2 regions of the Peptacetobacter sp. AB845 genome follow, and region 1 is predicted to be linked to the other one. Evidence: a T-box and tRNA genes for the amino acid it is inferred to sense, from the RefSeq annotation. Region 1 holds a T-box; the other holds one or more tRNA genes.
The links. The T-box of region 1 lies ahead of thrS (threonine--tRNA ligase). A T-box ahead of a tRNA ligase gene usually reads a tRNA of that ligase, here a tRNA-Thr.
Positions count from the first base shown of each region.

Region 2: it encodes a tRNA-Thr, which carries the amino acid that the T-box ahead of thrS (threonine--tRNA ligase) is inferred to sense. The anticodon was not compared.

Region 1 is NZ_CP180001.1:2,502,960-2,507,929, forward strand. Features, by position in the region: gene thrS (threonine--tRNA ligase) at 66-1,982, opposite strand; T-box leader at 2,078-2,299, opposite strand; gene ACK2WO_RS11755 (DUF445 domain-containing protein) at 2,369-2,971, opposite strand; gene ACK2WO_RS11760 (DUF6873 family GME fold protein) at 3,116-3,874, opposite strand; gene ACK2WO_RS11765 (protein-ADP-ribose hydrolase) at 4,055-4,909, opposite strand.
Region 2 is NZ_CP180001.1:497,545-502,514, forward strand. Features, by position in the region: gene ACK2WO_RS02525 (DHH family phosphoesterase) at 1-663, shown strand, start outside; gene rplI (50S ribosomal protein L9) at 664-1,116, shown strand; gene dnaB (replicative DNA helicase) at 1,131-2,459, shown strand; tRNA gene ACK2WO_RS02540 (tRNA-Lys) at 2,719-2,794, shown strand; tRNA gene ACK2WO_RS02545 (tRNA-Glu) at 2,801-2,875, shown strand; tRNA gene ACK2WO_RS02550 (tRNA-Val) at 2,902-2,977, shown strand; tRNA gene ACK2WO_RS02555 (tRNA-Thr) at 2,992-3,067, shown strand; gene ACK2WO_RS02560 (metal-dependent hydrolase) at 3,267-3,944, shown strand; gene ACK2WO_RS02565 (ATP-binding protein) at 4,051-4,970, opposite strand, start outside.

The sequences.
Region 1 (4,970 bases):
GCAAATAATTGTGATTACTAACTTAAAGAGGCCATTGCATTAATTGCAACAGCCTCTTTAATAATTTATTCCATTACTATATTTTCTCTTGATTTTACTTTAGCCTGTACATCTTCTATGAATTTAGCTAATTCAACATTACCTAATTCACCTTCATCTCTAGATCTTACAGAAACATTGTTTTCAGCTTCTTCTTTTTCACCTACTATTATCATGTAAGGAACTTTTTCTAGCTGAGCTTCTCTTATCTTGAATCCAACTTTTTCAACTCTACCGTCAACTTCAACTCTTAATCCATTGTTGAATAATTCTTTTCTAACTTTTTCAGCATAATCAGCATATTTGTCAGATATAGGTATTATTTTAACCTGAGTTGGAGCTAACCAAACTGGGAATTTACCAGCATACTGTTCTATAAGTATTCCTATGAATCTTTCTATACTTCCGAATGCAACCCTGTGTATCATAACTGGTCTATGTTTTTCTCCATCCTGTCCTATGTAAGTAGCATCGAACTGTCTTGGAAGCTGCATATCTAGCTGTATAGTACCACACTGCCAAGTTCTTCCTATGCAGTCAGTTAAGTGGAAGTCTATCTTAGGTCCGTAGAATGCTCCATCTCCTTCATTTATAACGAATGGAAGATTTAATTCTTCAAGAGCTCCTCTTAAACCATTTTCTGCTGCTTCCCATTCTTCATCAGAACCCATAGAATCTTCTGGTCTAGTAGATAATTCTAAGTGATATTCAAATCCAAATGTTTTATATATACCATCTATTAAAGATATTACACCTTTTATTTCATCTCTTATCTGTTCTGGTAACATGAATATATGAGCGTCATCCTGAGTGAATGCTCTAACTCTCATTAATCCGTGAAGTGCTCCAGATAATTCGTGTCTATGAACTCTACCAAGTTCAGCAACTCTCATTGGGAAATCTCTGTAAGAGTGCATTTCGCTCTTGTAGTATAACATTCCTCCTGGACAGTTCATTGGTTTTATAGCGAAATCTTCTTCATCTATTTTTACAGTATACATATTTTCTTTGTAGTGATACCAATGTCCTGAAGTTTCCCATAATTTTCTATTTAATATTATTGGAGTTTCTATTTCAACGTATTCAGCTGCTCTATGTACTTCTCTCCAGTATTCTAATAAAGAATTTTTAAGAGCCATACCTTTTGGTAACATTAGAGGGAATCCAGGTCCTTCTTCAGGTATCATGAATAATCCTAATTCTTTACCTAATTTTCTGTGGTCTCTTTTCTTAGCTTCTTCTAACATATGTAAATGTTCTTCAAGATCTTTATTTTTTTCGAAAGATACACCGTATATTCTCTGAAGCATTTTTCTATTTTCGTCTCCACGCCAATAAGCACCAGCTACACTTGTAAGTTTAACTGCTTTTACTTTCTTAGTTGAAAGAAGGTGTGGTCCAGCACATAAATCTGTGAAATCACCCTGTTTGTAGAATGATATTACTGCATCTTCAGGTAAATCTTCTATTAATTCTACTTTGTAGTCTTCACCTTTTTCCTGCATTAATTTTATAGCTTCTTCTCTTGGAAGTTCAAATCTTTCTATTTTTAAATCTTCTTTAGCTATTTTTTTCATTTCTTTTTCTAAAGCTTCAAGATCTTCTGGAACTAAACTATGTTCTAAGTCTATATCATAGTAGAATCCATTATCTATAGCAGGTCCTATAGCTAATTTAGCTTCTGGATATAATCTTTTTATAGCCTGAGCTAGTATATGAGATGAAGTATGTCTAAATACTTCTCTACCTTCTTTATCTTCAAATTTTAAAAGATTAACTGCACAGTCTTTGTCTAATACTGTATCTAATCCAACTACTTCCCCGTCTACTTCAGCTGCAACTATACTTCTTGCAAGACCTTCGCTTATTGATTTAGCAACGTCTAAAACTGATACGCCAGATTCAAATTCTCTTACATCGTTTTTTAAAGATACTTTTATCATTTCCTTTTGTCCTCCCCTTTATATTAATTAATAATAATTTACTTATTGATTTTATATTTTGCAATTTATAGAAAATAAAAAAACTCGTCCCATAAAACTGGGACGAGTATACTCGCGGTTCCACCCAAGTTGGTATTTATAAATATAAAACACCCTCTTGAAGATTATAAGGTAATCACCCGGATACTTTCACTTTCGCTACTAAATCCAGCTCCAAGCTAGTTTTCAGATAACTCATTTCTTTTAGGCTCTCAGCCGGTGGCCCAAATTCTCTGTAAGACGACCTTTATCCTACTCGGTCTTTTCATCGCTAATATAAAATTCTGATTTCATTCTACCACATCATTTTGCATATTTCAATATAAAGCTTTTAATTTTCTGAAATATTATATAATCAGTGTTATTAATCCCTGAACTATACCTATTAAAAATCCTAATATTAGACCTAAAACTTCTATATGTTTTAACTCTTTTTTAGCTATTCTAACAGTCATTTCTTCTATATATTCTATATCGAATTCATTTATTCTATCTTCTATAATTTTTTCTATATCTACTCTATTTTTTGCCTTTTCTACAAAAGTACTACCAAGCTCATCTATCGCATTTCCAACCTCTTTATCAACTATATCTGATATATATCCGTTGATTTTTGATACTAAAGATGATGGTAAAAATATCGCCTTTTCTGATATTATATTCCCTATTTTAGAATTTATATAACTTGCTATTTCTTCTTTATCTTCATCCTTTATTATTCCATTGAATATATCATCTTCGCTAAGTAATTCTCTTTTAACTGTTTCTGCTACATTTTTTGCTATTTCAGCTCTTCTTTTTGGAATAAGCCCCATTATCTCTATGTTAGTAAGTGGTATTTTTATCGGCTCATAAGGTTTAAACAGCATTTTTATTGCAACAACGTTTGTAATATACCCTATAACTCCCCCTATAATCGCCATAAATAATATTCTTAAAAAGATATGCATAACTGACTTCCTTTCCTCTTTAAAATTTTTTATTTAAATTTCTATAAATATTTCCTACATATATATCAGAATATAATTATATACCTTTATGTTTATTTTATTCAACACTTTAATTATTTTAATCTATATTTTATTTTAAATCTACTATTCTAACAAAATAGGAATTATTGAACCCAAATCTATAAGTTTTTTATTTGATAAAGATACAACTTTTTTTCCTCTTTTAGCTAAAAAATCTCTAATCTCTTCAAAATTAGGATGCTTTTCTATATCCCCTAAGAATCCTATCTCATTTTTAGACAATAATCCACTACATCCCCCTATAAATCCATAATTCATGTCAAACAAATCTATATTTCCTTCTTGTATAAGTAGACAATCTATATCCGCACTACTATTATTTATTTCCTCAAAAATTCCCCTATCCGAAGTTATTATAGATTTATCGTCAACAACACATATAGAGCACTTTGCATACCCCTGTTTTATATTTATTTTTTCATACCCACAATCATCAATCTCTTTTAAAACTACCTCATCAGTATAATTGAAATTATGTATTGCATATTTTCCTACAACACAGACATTATACGCTATATCATTTGGATATTTTTTACTAATAATTTTTTCACCTTTTATAATATCTATATTAAAATCACTTAAAATATCAACATACTCCTCATAAAGATTTGGACAAACTATTATTTTTCCCCTTCCACAATTGAAAAATTGTATATCTGGATGATGAGATATCGCTTTGTACACATCTTCACATTTTGGAGTTTTCATTATTCTAATATCTCTATCTAACAAATTTTTTTCTAATTCATCTGTAATTCTTCCATCTACTATGCAAGTCTTTAATTTTCCATTAAAACAAAATGGACTTTCTACAAATTTCATAATATACCACCTCAAAATAAAAGGCAGTACGAAAATCATACTGCCCTAAGTTTAATCTAATTCTATTATATTTTAGTTTTTATTTAATATTATTTTAAGTTAATATCACAAGGCTTTAAAGTTAGCATCCTAAAACTTTAAATAATATCACTTTGATATAACTTTTAAAATTTAAGAAAACTATCTTTCTAAAGCTTTTAAGTATTTTTCCATTTCTTCATCGTCATATACATTAAATATAACTTTTATGTCTTTTTCAGGATTTTCTTTTAACCAAATTCTAACTCTATCTACAGCAAGTTGTGCTGCTTCTTTTTTTGGATAACCTGAAGATCCTGTAGATACACCACAGAATACTATTGTTTTTATATCTTCTATATCTTTTACAGTATTTAAAACTGATTTATAACAGTGAAGTAACTGTTTTTCATGCTCTTTACTAGGGTTTCCACCTAAAACAACAGGTCCTACAGTATGAACAACATATTTTGAAGGTAGGCAGTATGCTCTTGTTATCTTAGCATCTCCCGCGTATTCGATATGTCCTTGTTTTTCTATTATTGTATTGCAGTCTTCTCTAAGTCTTGGCCCTGCTGCTGCATGAATTTTACTATCTACTCCTTTATGGAATGGTTGTCTATTTCCTAATAATGAACTGTTTGCATCATTTACAATTGCATCAGCCTTTATTTTTGTTATATCGCCTTTCCAAACGGCTATTCTATCTTCTTTTTCTTCTATTGAATTTGCATCAACTGCATTTTCTATATCATTTTCTATAAGAAGAATATTTTCAAGCATAGCTAGTATTTCCGGAGTAATTTTTTTAACCGGATAAGCAGCTAATAATGCTTTTAATTTTTCTATAGGTTCTAATTCAACTTTTGAGCTATACACTTTTGCTGGTACATCAGATGCAAAATAAGTAGTTAAAGTTTTTATATTCTTATTTTTCTGCTCCTCTGTAAGTGGCTTAACTGTTTTATCTAATTCTTCAAACAGTTTTATATCCTCAGCATAGTCTTTCCATTTCATAACTCATCACTCCAATCTGTTTTAAGTCAGTTTTCTTTTTTATTTAACTTAATTGTAACAC
Region 2 (4,970 bases), 540 kb from region 1:
ATATCAGATAAGGTTGTTGTTATAGACCATCATAGAAGAGGTGTTGAATTTATAAGCGATACAGTGCTTTTATTCCACGAAATTTATGTATCTTCTACTTGTGAAATGGTTACAGAACTTATTCAGTATATGGACGAAAATATTAAAATAAATAAAATGACTGCAGAGGGGCTTCTAGCGGGTATAAACCTAGATACTAAAAACTTTGCATTTAAGACAGGAGTTAGAACATTTGAAGCGGCTTCTTATTTAAGAAAAATCGGTGCTGATACAATAGAGGTTAAAAAGCTATTTAATGCGGATATAAGCGACTTTACAACTAAAGCAGAAATTATTCAAAACACAAAAATTATAAATAATAGAATTTGTATCGGATATACTTCTTCAGAAATTGACAATGTAAATGTAATAATAGCTAAAGCAGCTGATGAGCTTTTAAATATCAGACAGGTAGAGGCTTCATTTGTACTAGGTCAGAAAGATGGAAAAGTATTTATTAGTGCTAGATCTTTAGGAGATATAAATGTACATGTAATGATGGAAAAATTAGGCGGTGGCGGACATATAGATATAGCCGGAGCACAGCTTAAAAATGTATCTCTTAAAAAAGCATATAATATGGTACATGAAATAATAGAAGAATTCTTAGAGGAGGATAAATAGATGAAAGTAATATTATTAAAAGATGTAAAAGGTACAGGTAAAAAAGGAGAAATGAAAGAAGTTAGTGATGGTTATGCAAGAAACTTCTTATTCCCTAAAAAAATGGCTGTACAGGCAGATGCAGGAAATATAAAAGAATTAAAAGAAAAACAGAAATCACAGGAATTCCACGCTCAGAAAGAATATGATGAAGCAGTACTTCTTGGAAAACAGATGGAAGAAATAAACATAGAAATATACACTAAAGCTGGAGATGGCGGAAGATTATTCGGTTCAATAACTTCTAAAGAAATAGCAGAACAGCTTAAAAAACAGAAAGGTATAACTATAGATAAAAGAAAAATAAATCTTGATGAACCAATAAGAGTTTTAGGATCAAGAAGAGTAGAAATAAAAATACATCCAAAAGTAACTACTAACATAAGAGTAGATGTTAAAGAAAAAAATAAATAAGATAGGGTAGAAAAATGGCAGATATAACCAGAATACCACCTCATAGTGTCGAATCAGAGCAGTCTATTCTAGGTTCAATCCTGCTTGATAAAGACGCTATAATCACAGTAGCAGAGACAATAACTCCAACAGATTTCTATAAAGATGCACATAGAATTATATATGAGAGTATGATGGCTCTGAACAACAAGAATGAACCTATAGATATGGTAACATTGACGGATGAGCTTAGAAAAAGAGGTTACCTAGATGATATAGGTGGAGTAACATATTTAACAAGCTTATCTACAATAGTTCCTACTACATCGAATGTAAAATATTATGCAGAAATAGTAAAAGAAAAATCAGTACTTAGACAGCTTATTAAAGCTTCCAACGACATAATAAATTTAGGGTATGGAAGTGGAGAAAATGCTGAGGATGTACTAGATTTTGCTGAAAAAAAGATATTCGATATTTCTCAGGAAAGAACAAGCGATGATTTTAAACCTATAAATCAAGTACTTATGGATACGTACGATATGATAGAGTCTATATACTCTAACAAAAGCGATGTAACAGGAGTAACGACAGGATTTAAGGATTTAAATAAAAAAATAAATGGACTACAGAGAACAGACTTAATACTAGTTGCTGCAAGACCTGCTATGGGTAAAACCGCATTTGCACTTAATTTAGTACAAAATGCAGCAATAAAAGGAAATGCTTCGGTTGCAGTATTCAGTTTGGAAATGTCTAAGGAGCAGCTTGCTCAAAGAATGATAGCAGCTCAATCAAATGTAGAGCTTAAGAAAATGAAAACAGGTACATTAAATGATGCAGACTGGCCTAGGATAATAAGTGCTATGGCAGTTATGTCAGACGCAAAAATATTTATAGATGATACTCCTGGTATAAAAATAAATGAGCTTAGATCTAAATGCAGAAAGTTGAAAATGGAACAGGGATTGGATTTAGTTATGATAGACTACCTTCAGCTTATGGAAAGTGATTCTAAGAATGAAAGTAGACAACAGGAGATATCTAAAATATCTAGATCTCTTAAAATACTAGCTAAGGAATTGGATTGCCCAGTTGTTGCACTATCTCAGTTATCAAGAGCACCAGAGCAGAGAGCAGACCACAGACCAGTTCTTTCAGATTTAAGAGAATCTGGAGCTATAGAACAGGATGCCGATATAGTAATGTTCCTTTATAGAGATGAATATTATCATTCAGATTCAGAGAAAAAAGACCTAGCAGAAATAATAATTGCTAAAAATAGACACGGAGAAACTGGCTCAGTTGAGCTAGTTTGGATGGGTTCTATACAGCGTTTTGGTGATAAAGTAAAAGATTTATAAAGTTTTATATCCACAGAATATAGGTTCGTAAGCCTTGGTTTCTGTGGATATTTTTATGTTTAAAAGATAAAATGTTGAAAAATAAACAAATAGGATATCAACAATATCCACAAGTGAATTGTTGATAAATGTTGATAACTTTTTTGAATAAATTTATGCAAAAAAAATAAAAAAAAGTGTTGACGAGAAGGCATATTATAGATATAATATTACTTGTGGTTGAGGGAACACATTAAAAACCTTCAAAAATACAGGATGTGGTCTATTAGCTCAGTCGGTAGAGCACTTGACTTTTAATCAAGGTGTCCCGCGTTCGAATCGCGGATAGATCACCACTTCATGGCCCGTTGGTCAAGCGGTTAAGACACCACCCTTTCACGGTGGTAACAGGGGTTCGATTCCCCTACGGGTCACCATCTTTTTTATTAATATTTTTTAGTGTGGGGTTATAGCTCAGCTGGGAGAGCATCTGCCTTACAAGCAGGGGGTCACAGGTTCGAGCCCTGTTAACCCCACCATTAAAACTGAACACGCTGGTGTGGCTCAATTGGTAGAGCAGCTGACTTGTAATCAGCAGGTTGTAGGTTCGAGTCCTATCACCAGCTCCATATATACTTTAAATCTGGATATTTAGGCCGGATTTTTTTTTACCCTTTTTTACGAAGAAAAGATATTTTAAAGAATTAGTGGTAGAGTACTACTCAAAATTATAATCATTACAAATGAAGGATATTGCATATGTATTTATGCGATGTCCTTCTTTTTTGTGATATAATGAAAAAAATATTAATTATTGGAGGATAAATTATGAAAGTTACATTTTTAGGTCATTCAGTAGTATTAATAGAAAAATATGGATTTAAAGCTATTATAGATCCATTTATTACAGGAAATGAACTATGTCCAATCAAAGTTGATGAATTAAACGATTTGACTCATATATTTATAACACATGGACACTCAGATCATATGGGAGATTGTATCGAGCTTGCTAAAAAATGTGATGCTACAGTAATTGCTAACCATGAAATAGCTCATTACCTAACTAAAAAGGGCTTAGAAGTACATTCTATGCATATAGGAGGAAAATTTAATTTTGATTTTGTAAGTGTAAAAATGACTCCAGCTCTTCATGGCTCAGGAATAGAAGACGGAGATGATATGCTTTATGGAGGAAACCCTTGTGGATTTCTAATAGAAATTGATGGCAAGAAATTATACCATGCTGGAGATACAGGTCTTACAATGGATATGAAACTTCTTGAAGATGAGAATATAGACTTGGCATTTCTTCCAATAGGTGGAAACTTTACAATGGATATAAAAGACGCAGCAAGAGCTTGTGAATTTATTAAGCCAGATAGAGTAGTACCAATGCATTATGATACTTTTGATTTAATAAAAGCAGACCCTAAGAAATTTAAAAAGAGAGCAGAGTATGCAGAGGTAGTTATACTAAATCCTGGAGATGAGGTAGACTTATAAAAGTTGTATGATAAAATAAAGTGCTGTCGTATAAATACTTACGCAGCACTTTTTATTGTTTATATTTTTATTTTCCAATAACCAGAACGATTAGAACCTATTCTCTCTAAAATTCCCAACGTAAATCATTTCCAAGAAACTCTAATAACTTAAAGTTTCCAACGATTCTGGAAAAAGTTCTCTGAGAATATAATTCCGCAGTTTTCATAGGACTTAGATTAGTTGATATAATAGTCTTTTTGCCAGAGATTAGTCTAGTATTTACTATATTAAAAATTTCTCCACTTGTAAACGAGTTGTTTAGCTCAGTTCCTAAGTCGTCTATAATAAGTAAATCGCAATCAAAAAGATTTTTATAATTTTCATCGTTTATTCTAGAATCTTCATCTTTTCTAAATTTATAATTCTCTAAAATCTCAAGTATTCTAAATGCGGTCTGATAAATAACGCTGTAACCTTGATCTAGCAAAGCTTTTGCTATGCAGTTACACATGTAAGTTTTTCCTAAACCTGTTCCACCATAGAAAAATAAATTTACATTATTGTCCTCTGCAAATTCATTTACAAAAGAATCACACACAGATAAAATTTTAAGAATATTTTGCTTTGGAGATATATTCTTTTCTTTTATAATTTCATCAGAGAATATATTTATATCAAAATTATCAAAGTTCTCTTTTTCTAAAACCCTACTTAAATTTGACATTTTATATGCTTCATTGATAATTGCTTGTTTAAGGCACGTACACTTTTTACCACCACTTAAGAAACCTGTATCTTTGCATTTAGGACAGTTGTACTGCATTTCAAGGTAGTTTTCTGGGATTCTATTTTCAGCTAAAATTTGTTTTTTTCTATTAACAAGTTCTTCCATTTCACGCTTACATTCATAGACAATTTCCTCTCTAGCCTTAGTGTCCTTTAAAACAGCTTTTGTAAGTCTAAGACCAGACATTGCAATTTCATCGTCTATTTTCTTTATTTCAGGAAGAGATTCATAAATAGAGCGTTTCCTTTTTTCTAATT